Spartinivicinus marinus: one gene and its partners. The protein of the gene in region 3 interacts with the protein of the main gene of each other region in a pairwise test. Links are inferred from orthologs where the notes say so. Each region holds a gene or a part of one and is shown on either strand. Other genes may lie near its edges.

Evidence for each region.
Region 1: the proteins of rho (region 3) and nusG interact in binary tests that used the Escherichia coli proteins (3 or more experiments, as listed by UniProt). The link is inferred for Spartinivicinus marinus from one-to-one orthologs.
Region 2: the proteins of rho (region 3) and hfq interact in binary tests that used the Escherichia coli proteins (3 or more experiments, as listed by UniProt). The link is inferred for Spartinivicinus marinus from one-to-one orthologs.
Region 4: the proteins of rho (region 3) and yhbY interact in binary tests that used the Escherichia coli proteins (3 or more experiments, as listed by UniProt). The link is inferred for Spartinivicinus marinus from one-to-one orthologs.

The regions. Positions count from the first base shown.
Region 1 is NZ_JAPJZK010000001.1:1,924,920-1,927,928, forward strand. What follows is about bases 74-2,859. They hold nusG (transcription termination/antitermination protein NusG), read right to left. Parts: upstream 1,841-2,859; coding sequence 1,307-1,840; downstream 74-1,306. Other genes in these bases: rplA (50S ribosomal protein L1), read right to left, coding at 74-719; rplK (50S ribosomal protein L11), read right to left, coding at 719-1,150; secE (preprotein translocase subunit SecE), read right to left, coding at 1,847-2,218; tuf (elongation factor Tu), read right to left, coding at 2,356-2,859. In the rest of the region: more of rplA, read right to left, coding at 24-73; more of tuf, read right to left, coding at 2,860-3,009. UniProt on the Escherichia coli protein: Part of the processive rRNA transcription and antitermination complex (rrnTAC). The complex forms an RNA-chaperone ring around the RNA exit tunnel of RNA polymerase (RNAP).
Region 2 is NZ_JAPJZK010000001.1:3,425,545-3,428,463, reverse strand. Bases 159-2,854 are described here. They hold hfq (RNA chaperone Hfq), read right to left. Parts: upstream 1,786-2,854; coding sequence 1,531-1,785; downstream 159-1,530. Other genes in these bases: miaA (tRNA (adenosine(37)-N6)-dimethylallyltransferase MiaA), read right to left, coding at 2,042-2,854; hflX (ribosome rescue GTPase HflX), read right to left, coding at 224-1,519. Also shown: FtsH protease activity modulator HflK, read right to left, coding at 1-37; more of miaA, read right to left, coding at 2,855-2,919. UniProt on the Escherichia coli protein: RNA chaperone that binds small regulatory RNA (sRNAs) and mRNAs to facilitate mRNA translational regulation in response to envelope stress, environmental stress and changes in metabolite concentrations.
Region 3 is NZ_JAPJZK010000001.1:3,235,528-3,238,650, forward strand. The notes cover bases 1-2,900. They hold rho (transcription termination factor Rho), read right to left. Parts: upstream 2,131-2,900; coding sequence 871-2,130; downstream 1-870. Other genes in these bases: ubiD (4-hydroxy-3-polyprenylbenzoate decarboxylase), read right to left, coding at 1-749; trxA (thioredoxin TrxA), read right to left, coding at 2,850-2,900. Also shown: more of trxA, read right to left, coding at 2,901-3,123. UniProt on the Escherichia coli protein: Facilitates transcription termination by a mechanism that involves Rho binding to the nascent RNA, activation of Rho's RNA-dependent ATPase activity, and release of the mRNA from the DNA template.
Region 4 is NZ_JAPJZK010000001.1:3,802,625-3,805,731, forward strand. The notes cover bases 79-2,962. They hold yhbY (ribosome assembly RNA-binding protein YhbY), read right to left. Parts: upstream 1,732-2,962; coding sequence 1,426-1,731; downstream 79-1,425. Other genes in these bases: carB (carbamoyl-phosphate synthase large subunit), read left to right, coding at 79-908; greA (transcription elongation factor GreA), read left to right, coding at 901-1,377; rlmE (23S rRNA (uridine(2552)-2'-O)-methyltransferase RlmE), read left to right, coding at 1,993-2,613; ftsH (ATP-dependent zinc metalloprotease FtsH), read left to right, coding at 2,877-2,962. In the rest of the region: more of carB, read left to right, coding at 1-78; more of ftsH, read left to right, coding at 2,963-3,107.

The DNA of each region.
Region 1 (3,009 bases), 1.3 Mb from region 3 along the record:
GTAAGCAAGAGCCCCAAAGTCTGTTATGCGTCTAGGCTTGATATATCAACAGTCAAACCAGGTCCCATCGTTGTAGATAAGGTAACCTTTTTCATGTAGACGCCTTTAGCAGAAGCAGGCTTAGCTTTTTTCAAGTCAACCAGCAACGCTTCAATATTTTGTTTAACTGCATCAGCAGCAAAACCTACTTTACCAACGCCACAGTGGATAATACCGTTTTTATCTGTACGGTATCTCACCTGACCAGCTTTAGCATTTTTTACTGCTTCAGCTACGTTAGGTGTTACAGTACCCACTTTAGGGTTTGGCATCAGACCACGCGGGCCTAAAATTTGACCTAACTGACCAACAACACGCATTGCGTCAGGAGAAGCAATAACAACATCAAAGTTTAAGTTACCGCCCTTCACTTCAGCGGCTAAATCGTCCATACCAACGATATCAGCACCCGCTTCTTTAGCTGCATCAGCATTAGGGCCTTGAGTGAATACCGCTACACGAACATCTTTACCTGTACCGTTTGGCAATACAGTAGAGCCACGAACAACCTGATCAGATTTACGAGGATCAACACCTAAGTTAACTGCAACGTCAAAAGACTCAGCGAACTTAACAGTGGAAATTTCAGCCAGCAGCTGAGCAGCTTCTTGAATTGGATACGCTTTTGTGCGATCAATTTTCTCAGCAATGGCTTTTGCGCGCTTAGATAACTTGGCCATTACACACCCTCCACATTTAAGCCCATGCTGCGAGCACTACCAGCAATAGTTCTAACCGCTGCATCAAGATCCGCTGCCGTTAAGTCAGGCTCTTTAGTTTTAGCGATCTCTTCTAGTTGCTCACGAGTCACAGTACCCACTTTTTCAGTGTTAGGACGGCCACTACCTTTTTTCAGCTTGGCTGCTTTTTTCAATAACACAGATGCAGGTGGAGTTTTAGTCTCAAAAGTAAAGCTGCGGTCACTGTATACAGTAATCACAACTGGAATAGGCATACCCTGTTCCATACTTTGAGTTTTGGCGTTAAATGCCTTACAGAACTCCATAATGTTAACGCCATGCTGACCTAATGCAGGACCAACAGGAGGGCTTGGATTAGCTTGACCAGCTGCTACTTGCAGCTTGATATAGGCTTCTACTTTTTTAGCCATTATTCACCTCGACGATGGGTTAAGCGCTTTGTTACTACGACCTGGCTTACTATGAAGGGCCACCTAGCAACTCAGCTCCCCTTTGTTGAAAGTCATCATTTTGACAGACAATAAAGACCCACACTGCATATGCAGTGCGGGCCTTAAAAAAATCTATTAGCCTTTTTCTACTTGGACAAATTCTAGTTCAACTGGCGTTGAACGACCAAATATTAATACGGCAACTTGTAATCTATTTTTCTCGTAGTTAACTTCTTCAACTACGCCATTAAAATCTGCAAATGGTCCATCGATAACCCGAACAACTTCACCTGGTTCAAACAGGGTTTTGGGTTTCGGTTTGTCTGAGCCATCTTCAACACGCTTTAAGATAGCTTGAGCTTCGCGCTCAGTAATCGGCGCAGGACGATCGGCTGTTCCGCCAATAAACCCCATTACTCTTGGGGTATCTTTAATTAAGTGCCAACTATCATCGTTCATTTCCATCTGCACTAATACATAGCCTGGAAAGAACTTGCGTTCACTTTTACGCTTCTGGCCACTTTTAATTTCGACTACTTCTTCAGTAGGCACTAAAACCTCACCAAACAAGTCTTGCATGTCGTGCAATTCAATACGTTCTTTAATAGAGCGCATAACTTGCTTTTCATATCCTGAATATGCATGCACAACATACCAACGCTTAGCCATGAGCGGTTACCCAATCAAACCATTAATAATTGAATTCAATGCCCAATCAATTAGCCACAAAACAAATCCCATCAAGATAACTACAGCTACAACAATTACGGTAGTTTGAACGGTTTCTTGCTTAGTTGGCCAAACAACTTTCCGTACTTCAACTTTAGCATCTTTGACCAAAGTCCAGAATTTTTGGCCTTTAACCGTAGTTAAAGCAACGTAGCCTGCTGCTAAACCTAGGATAAGGAGGGCTATCACACGATAAAGCAAAGATTCGCTTTGATAAAAGTAATTACCGTAGGCGCCCGCAGCTACAACAGCAAATACCACAAACCACTTTAGACCATCTAGACGGCCTTGGTTTTCAACTTCAATCTTTGCATTCATGATCAGGTGCTCTAAGAGATGGCAGGCCAGGAGGGAATCGAACCCCCAACCCCCGGTTTTGGAGACCGGTGCTCTACCAATTGAACTACTGGCCTGTAACCATGGTGCCAGCTAAAAACTAGCACCATATTCCAACTTTACTCAATAATTTTTGCAACTACACCAGCACCTACAGTACGACCACCTTCACGGATAGCGAAGCGTAAGCCATCTTCCATAGCGATTGGTGCAATTAGTTCAACTTTCATTTGAATGTTATCGCCAGGCATTACCATTTCAACACCTTCTGGTAATTCTACCGCGCCTGTAACGTCAGTGGTACGGAAGTAGAACTGTGGACGATAACCTTTGAAGAATGGTGTATGACGACCACCTTCGTCTTTGCTTAATACGTAAACTTCTGATTCAAACTTGGTGTGTGGAGTGATAGAGCCAGGAATAGCCAATACTTGACCACGCTCTACGTCATCACGCTTAGTACCACGCAACAACACACCAACGTTCTCACCTGCACGACCTTCGTCAAGCAGCTTACGGAACATCTCAACACCAGTACAAGTCGTTTTTTGCGTGTCGCGGATACCGATGATCTCTACTTCGTCACCGACTTTAACGATACCACGCTCTACACGACCCGTTACTACAGTACCACGACCAGAAATAGAGAATACGTCTTCGATAGGCATCAAGAATGGCTGATCGATAGCACGCTCTGGCTCTGGGATGTACTCATCTAAAGTCTCAACTAGTTTCTTAACCGCAGTACTACCCATTCCATTATCATCTTTACC
Region 2 (2,919 bases), 190 kb from region 3 along the record:
TATCATTTCCGTTACCACCCGGTTCATTCCAGGCCATAAACTTCTCCATTACACCAGTGTTGGATTAGTAAGCTGATAGGTGCACTTCCCAATAACACATTCGCTATATTAGAAGGTGCTCCTTAACAAAGTTGTTGTTATGGCTATGATACTAGTTAATTCGGATAAATCTACGACTGTGCATTGTAAGAGCGACAGTTGCTGCCTTCAACCCGTACCCTTATTAATGGGTTACTGACAATAAAGCCTCTGGTTTTAACCCAGAACGACCTAACAACCTATCGTAGTCCTGCTTTGGCATTCTGATTTTTACCAGCGTATTGCCAGCTGCATCTATTGACTCAGACTGCACCACTCCCAACTCATAAAACTGTGCTCTTAACCGACTTTGCTGAGGGGTTAAAGTAATGGTTTGCTGAATTAATTGATCCCCCATATGCTCAGCAATGGCCTTAACTAATAACTCAGTGCCATTACCTTGTTGAGCAGACAACCAAACCCGGGTGGGCACTCCCTGTTCATTATAATCGACTCGTGGCTGTACATCAGACAATTGGTCTATCTTGTTGTATACCTGAAGACTAGGCAACTCATTGGCACCAATTTCTTTTAGGACGGCTTCCACTTGCTCAATATTGTCTTGATAGTTTGGGTCACTGATATCAACGACATGAACCAACAGATCAGCCATTACCGTTTCTTCAAGAGTTGCCCTAAAAGCCTCTACCAGCTTATGCGGCAAATGCCGAATAAAGCCCACAGTATCAGCCAAAACAACTGGACCTAAATCTGGTACTTTTATTCTTCTTAGGGTTGGGTCCAATGTGGCAAATAACTGATCAGCAGCATAGACATCAGCTGCCGTTAAATAATTAAATAGCGTTGATTTACCAGCGTTGGTATAACCTACAAAGGAGATACTTGGCACTTCTGCCCGCTTGCGGGCTCGACGCCCTTGGTCACGCTGTTTTCGCACTTTTTCCAAGCGTTTAGTAATTGACTTAATTCGTGCACGAAGCAAGCGTCGGTCTGTTTCTAACTGAGTTTCACCAGGCCCACGTAAACCGATCCCACCTTTCTGTCTTTCTAAGTGAGTCCAACCTCTTACTAAGCGTGTACTCATATGCTGCAGCTGAGCCAGCTCAACTTGTAGCTTACCTTCATGGGTACGCGCCCGCTGGGCAAAAATATCCAGAATCAGGCCAGTACGATCCAGTACTCGACACTGCAATTCTTTTTCCAGATTGCGTTCCTGAGAGGGACTTAAGGCGTGATTAAAAATCACCAGCTCTGCTTCATGGGCTTTAACTTGCTGGCGAATTTCTTCGAGCTTACCACTACCCACCAGATATTTTGGGTTGGGCTGTTGCTTGGAGATAGTTAGAAAGGCTATTGGGTTCGCCCCCGCAGAGCTAACTAGCTCTTTAAATTCACGGGGGTCTTCCCTATCTTGGTCACTGATTAACTCAGGATGTACCAATACCGCTTGTTCGCCACCTTGATGGCGTTCAAAAAACAAAGACAAACTCCTTAATTATTACCGGGCTCGCCAGTTTGCTCCTGCCCTTGCATTGGCAGTCTAACTGCTCGGGTGGGAACCACTGTAGAAATAGCATGTTTATATACCATCTGGCTGACAGTATTTTTCAGCAAAATAACAAACTGATCAAAAGACTCAATTTGTCCTTGCAGCTTAATACCATTAACCAAGTAAATAGAAACAGGTATACGATCTTTGCGCAACACGTTCAAGTAAGGGTCTTGTAGAGAATGCCCTTTTGACATTGCTGTACTCCTTTAATTAAATATCAAAAAAATTAAAAAATGCTTACTAATAATAAAATAATCCGCTTATAAAACTTCAAACCTAGAAGTTATACCCAACACGTAGTTTAAAACCATTTTGACGGGTATAAATAGGTCAACAGCTTTAGCAAAAAAGCTTCAATACCTGTTACCATTTCCAGTGTTAGCAGCGATAAGCGCAAACGTTAATAGCCGAGCTAGCTGTATATGATAGCTTAAAATTAAAACTTAAGCTCTATATAAGTGCCTGCTCCACAAATTTCAAGGTCTGGGCCGGTAAATCCTGATCAAGGCTGTCAAACCAGTGCAGCTTAGGCCAACTGCGCAACCAGGTAAATTGACGCTTCGCCAGCTGACGTGTAGCAACAATGCCTTTTTCGATCATCTCTTCATAGCTTAGTTCCCCCGCCAAATATTCCCAAGCCTGGCGATAACCCACCGAACGAATTGATGGCAGGTTACAGTTAAGGTCAGCGCGTTGTCTAAGCGCTGTTACTTCTGTCAAAAAGCCTTGATCAATCATTTGCAAAAAACGCTTTTCAATTCGCTGATGCAAGACTTTGCGCTCTTTGGGCGCCACAGCCAAACTTATAACGTGATAAGGAAAACTTTGCCGCTGAAACTGCTGTTCTCGTCGAAACTGGGTCATGGTTTTCCCCGAACTTCGATAAACCTCTAATGCTCGCTGCAACCGTTGAGGGTCATTTGGGTGAATCCGTTGCGCAGACTCTGGATCAACCGATGCTAGCTGAGCATGGATGTATGCCCAACCATGCTGACTTGCTTCTGCTGAAATCTGTTGTCTGATTACGTCATCAGCAGCAGGCATTTCCGCAAGCCCATCTTTAAGCGCTTTAAAATAAAGCATGGTGCCACCCACCAGTAAGGGGATTTTTTTTCTAGCAATTATGTCTGCTATTAATTGCGCTGCATCAACACGAAAGTCGGCTGCAGAATATGGTTCAGCCGGGTCTTTTATATCAATTAAATGATGGGGAAACTCAGCTAATATTTCAGGTGTTGGTTTTGCAGTACCAATATCCATCCCTTTGTATACCAGTGCCGAGTCGACACTAATTAACTCACAAGGTAATTGTTTATAAATGTCTATCG
Region 3 (3,123 bases):
GTTTTACTGCCTCTTAATAACCCAGCAAAAGCATATTCAGATAAAGTGTCGGGTACTGGTGTAACAGCCCCTAAAATAGTGGCAGGGTCTGCTCCCAGGGCAACTGCTACAGGGAAAGGTTCACCAGGGTGTGCGGCTTGCCACTCTTTAAAATCCAATGCTCCACCGCGGTGGGAAAGCCAGCGCATAATAACCTTATTGCGACCAATTACTTGCTGACGGTAAATCCCTAAGTTTTGCCGGGTTTTATTAGGACCTTTGGTAACCACTAGAGGCCAGGTAATTAATGGGCCGGCATCACCTGGCCAGCAGGTTTGAATTGGGAGGGTAGTTAAATCTACATCTTCTTTGCTAATGATGACTTGTTGGCAGGGAGCTGTTTTAACCAACTTGGGTCCCATATTCATTACTTGGCGAAAAATAGGTAATTTTTCCCAGGCATCTTTCATTCCTTTGGGTGGTTCAGGCTCTTTTAAAAAAGCTAATAATTCACCGATTTCGGTAAGTGCTTGGGTGTTTTTTGCTCCCATTCCCATGGCTACTCGGTCAGCAGTACCAAACAAGTTGGCCAGAACAGGTATATTAAAACCTTTGGGGTTTTCAAATAATAATGCAGGGCCGCCTTTTTGAAGGGTGCGGTCGGCAATTTCAGTCATTTCCAGATAAGGATCAACTGGCGTATAGATGCGTTTTAATTCGCCTTGTTTTTCTAGTTGGGAAATGAAGTCTCGCAGGTCTTTATATTTCATTAATACCCCTGGCGATAGCTATTGGCATATTTTGAGTAAATATAGGAATTGAGGAGTCATTAATTAGGAGAGAGGAAAATTAAAGCAAGAGAAGTTTTAAAAACTTCTCTTGCTTTGAAAGTTACTTCCGTTTCATTGATTGGAAGAATTCTTCGTTGGTTTTGGTGTCTTTCATCCGGTCTAATAAGAATTCAACCGCAGAAATTTCATCCATAGGGTGCAGAATTTTGCGTAAAATCCACATCCGTTGTAGCTCTTCTTCGGTTGTCAGTAAGTCTTCACGACGAGTACCGGAGCGGGTGATGCCAATAGCAGGGAATACACGTTTTTCAGATATTTTTCTATCTAGGTGTAATTCCATATTACCGGTTCCTTTAAATTCTTCAAAAATAACTTCATCCATTTTTGAACCGGTATCAACTAATGCGGTAGCCATAATGGTTAAGCTGCCACCTTCTTCTATATTACGGGCTGCACCAAAGAAACGTTTTGGTCGCTCTAGGGCATGAGCATCCACACCACCTGTTAATACTTTACCTGATGAAGGAATAACAGTGTTGTAGGCACGGGCTAAACGAGTAATAGAGTCAAGTAAAATAACGACATCTTTTTTATGCTCAACCAGTCGTTTAGCTTTTTCAATCACCATTTCTGCCACTTGAACATGGCGAGCGGGAGGCTCGTCAAAAGTACTGGCAACGACTTCACCTCGAACTGAGCGAGCCATTTCTGTTACTTCCTCTGGACGCTCGTCAATCAATAGTACAATTAGGTGGCATTCTGGATTGTTACGGGCAATATTAGATGCAATATTTTGCAGCATTAGGGTTTTACCCGCCTTTGGTGGTGATACAATCAAGCCGCGTTGGCCTTTACCAAAGGGAGCAACTAAGTCAATTATGCGGGCAGTGAGGTCTTCTGTTGAGCCGTTGCCTGCTTCCATTGTTAATCGTTCTTGAGGAAACAATGGTGTGAGATTTTCAAAAAGAATTTTATTTTTTGCATTTTCAGGTTTATCGAAATTGATTTCGTTAACCTTTAAAAGTGCAAAATAGCGCTCACCATCTTTAGGTGGACGAATTTTTCCTGATACGGTATCACCAGTGCGCAGATTAAAGCGGCGGATTTGGCTAGGTGAAACGTAGATATCGTCAGGACCGGCTAGATAAGAACTATCAGAAGAACGCAAGAAGCCAAAACCGTCTTGCAGAATTTCTAATACTCCATCGCCATAGATATCTTCACCACTGCGCGCATGGCGTTTTAATATGGTAAAGATGACATCCTGTTTACGAGAGCGGGCTAGGTTATCAAGCCCCATCTCGGTGGCTAATTTTAATAATTCAGGAACGGATTTTTGCTTTAGCTCGGTAAGGTTCATAGTAAACTAAGATACGTTGATGAAAGGTAACTCTCTGTAGATGCTGAATGCAACGGAGGAACTGCTCTCTGGTTTGGGTAGCGTTAAGATTAATTTGTCTGGATTGCTTTAAATAACCTCTACCTTCTATCGCCTGATTATTTCTTAGCTGTAGCTAAGTGGTAGTTGGTCGCCGTTATCATTTTGAGTTACTCGGATTATTAATCACTGTAGTTTTTATAAGCAACTCTTTATAAAACCTCTTATATAAGAACCTTTTTATAGGTGCCTCTAATAAGTGTCTCTTTATAAAATACTCTTTATACACAGTGGTGTTATTCACAGCTGTGTGAAGAGTAACCATATTTATCCGCAAGACCTATCTATAAGGCGGTTTAAATAGTGAGAGTAACTTAATCTACAGATCGCCAATTATATAACAGTCTTCATTATTAAGATGCTTGTCATTATATAAGACGCTTGCTTGCTATTTATATACGATTGACATCTATATGTGAATATTTAACGACTATAGATTTATGAGTAACGGTGGTTATTAAGGTTAATCTAACACTGAATAATAGAAACTGTCGAGATTTAAGTCCAGTATTAATTGAAAAATAATTGGATAAATACCAAAAGTTGAAGTCAATCCTCAGAAGTACCAAGGGCTGTAGGATAACTGCGGTTGTTATTAACGAAGCAGAAAGGGGGGGGATTCCCCCTTTAAAGCCTTTCTTTTAGAGGTTGCCTTCCAGAAATGCTACAAGCTGACTTTTTGAAAGGGCGCCAACTTTGGTGGCCTCTACATTACCATTCTTAAACAACATGAGAGTTGGTATACCACGAACACCGTACTTAGGAGGCGTCTCTTCATTATCGTCGATGTTCAATTTACATACTTTCAGGCGGTCTTTATATTCGTTAGCAATTTCATCAAGAATGGGAGTGATCATTTTGCATGGCCCACACCATTCTGCCCAATAGTCGACAAGAACCGGCCCTTCGGCATTG
Region 4 (3,107 bases), 570 kb from region 3 along the record:
TGATTGGCGCCATTATGCAACATATCGAGCAAGCGGGCGTACACTCTGGTGATTCTGCCTGCTCTCTACCTCCCTACAGTCTCAGCAAAGATTTTCAGGATCAGATTCGCGAGCAAGTGAAGCGAATGGCGCTTGAGCTGGGCGTAGTTGGGTTAATGAATGTGCAACTGGCAATTCAGGATGACGAAATTTATGTCATTGAAGTCAACCCAAGGGCTTCACGAACGGTACCATTTGTTTCAAAATGCATAGGCCGCTCGTTAGCGAAAGTGGCAGCACTGGTAATGGCTGGCAAGTCGCTAGCAGAAGTTGGTTTTACTGAGGAAATAATCCCCCCTTATTTCTGTGTGAAAGAGTCGGTTTTTCCATTTAATAAGTTTCCAGGTGTGGACCCGATTTTAGGGCCTGAAATGAAATCAACAGGTGAAGTGATGGGGGTGGGGGATAGCTTTGCAGAAGCTTTTGCTAAAGGACATCTGGCTGCTCATGCTATGCTGCCAACAGAAGGCAAAGTTATTATCAGTGTTAGAGATGAAGACAAGCCACGAGCGGTTGGTGTGGCAAAGGCACTTATTGCTCAAGGCTTTAGTATTTACGCAACTGCTGGTACAGCAAAAGCTTTAGAGTCAGCTGGCCTGGTAATTCAGCGAGTGAATAAAGTGACTGAAGGCCGTCCGCACTTAGTTGACATGATTAAAAATGACGAAATTTCGCTAGTGATCAATACTACCGAGGGGCGCCAAGCTATTGCTGACTCTTATATGATTAGGCGATCAGCGTTACAGCATAAAGTGCCTTACTCTACTACATTAGCAGGAGCTGAGGCTGTTGCTCAGGCAATTCAATTTGGCCCTGAGCGAACAGTTCGTCGGCTACAGGATTTGCACAAAGGTATTATGAATGAATAGGGTTCCAATGACTGTCCAGGGTGAACGTGCCCTAAGGGATGAGTTAGAACGACTAAAAGGGGTTGAGCGCCCAAGAATTATTCAAGCAATTGCCGATGCTCGAGAGCATGGTGATCTTAAGGAAAATGCTGAGTACCATGCAGCTAGGGAGCAGCAAAGCTTCACTGAAGGACGGATCAATGAAATAGAAGCGAAATTATCAAGCGCTCAGGTAATTGATGTCACCAAAATTGCTAAAACGGGTAAAGTGTTTTTTGGTACTACAGTTGCGCTGATTAATTTAGACTCAGATGAAGAAATGGAATACCAGATAGTGGGTGAAGATGAGGCGGATATTAAAAGTAATAAAGTATCCGTGAGTTCTCCTATTGCTCGAGCCTTAATTGGTAAAGAAGAAGGGGATGTTGTTCTGGTTAAGACGCCTGCTGGTGACACTGAGTATGAGGTTGCAGAAGTTAAGCACCTATAAACTATTCTGTTGATAAATAAAAAAGCCCCTTTGAGCAGGGGTTTTTTTTTAGCTGCGTAATAAGTTTGATAATGCTGGATTCGGCTCTTTGGCTGGTTTGTAAATGAGTGCAATATTGCCGATGGTTTGAACCAGTTCAGCACCGACTTCTTTACAAAGCTCACCAATAAATGCTTTTTTTGCTTCTCTATCTCCCACTGCAAACTTAACTTTGATTAGTTCGTGATCAGCTAGGGCTCGAGTGGTTTCTTCTAAAACCCCTGCTGACAGCCCATTACTAGCAATGGTAACCACTGGTTTGAGATTGTGGCCGATGGTGCGAAAGCGCTTCTTTTGTGCAGCGGTTAAAGCCATGTAAATGATTCCGTAAAACTTAAGTGATTTCTCATGATAAACTAGAGGAGCATACTGTAATTAAGAAGCATACACCATCAAATAAGGTCGCGGATAATACAAGAACTGTTAGGTTGTTGCATAGTGGCTCAAGTGAAATAGTGAGTAAGAGTAAACCAAAAATTTTGAAGCATGGTAGTTTGGCTGTTAAAGGCTCTCCTATTGCTTTTATAATGCTACCACTTATTTATCAATATAATTTTTTAATGAGAATTGTAGGTTATGGGGCGGTCAAAAAGCAGTAATCGTTGGCTACAAGAACATTTTTCTGATCAGTTTGTAAAGCAGTCACAAAAAGATGGCTACCGCTCCCGAGCCAGCTATAAGTTGCTGGAAATTCAGCAAAAAGATTGCTTACTCAAGCCTGGCATGACAGTGGTTGATTTGGGGGCGGCCCCTGGCGGTTGGACTCAAGTGGCTGCGCAGTTGATCGGGGATAAAGGCAAAGTTGTCGCTTCTGATATTTTGCCAATGGACCCTATTGCTGATGTTAGCTTTGTTCAAGGTGACTTTACTGAGGAGGCCGTTTTAAAAGAAATTTTGGCTTCAATTGGTGCTGATAGAGTAGACCTTGTAATTTCTGATATGGCCCCCAATATGAGTGGTATGAAGGCCGTTGATCAGCCTAAAGCTATGTATTTGGCTGAACTAGCACTGGACTTGTCCTTGCAAGTGCTGAAACCGAAGGGGTGTTTTTTAACGAAAGTATTCCAAGGTGAAGGATTTGATCAATATTTTAAGGCGATGCGAGAGGTTTTTGCTTCAGTGGTAACTCGAAAACCACAAGCATCAAGATCGCGTTCACGTGAAGTTTATCTGCTTGGAAAGGGGTTTAAAGGTTAATCAGCTTCGGTAATAGAGTTAATAGCGCTAAACTATAGATGAGAAACTGTTTCAAGTAATGGATCTGTAGTAAGGTATAGCACCATAAACTTTGGCTAGTGCTATTGTTTAGCATGCTCGTGGAACGATTGTAAAATACTGTGCAGCTTTAAAGAAACGTTAAGTAAGTATACAGCCAACTTCTTTATCTTAGCCGCATAATTACAAACAGACCGAGTGACTGTTAGGCTTGTTCGCTCGAAGAGGGTAGCCCGTTGAATGATATGGCAAAGAATTTAGTTTTATGGCTAATAATCGCGTTGGTATTGCTGACAGTATTTAAAAACTTCGGCAACATGCAGTCATCAACCAAAGAGCTGACCTATACACAGTTTGTCAATTTGGTAGAAAATAAACAGGTTAGTAAGGTCGTTATTGATGGTTTTACAGTAACGGGTATATTGAACGGTAGTGAACGTTTTGAGACTAACCTTCCTCCCACTATTCAAGATAAC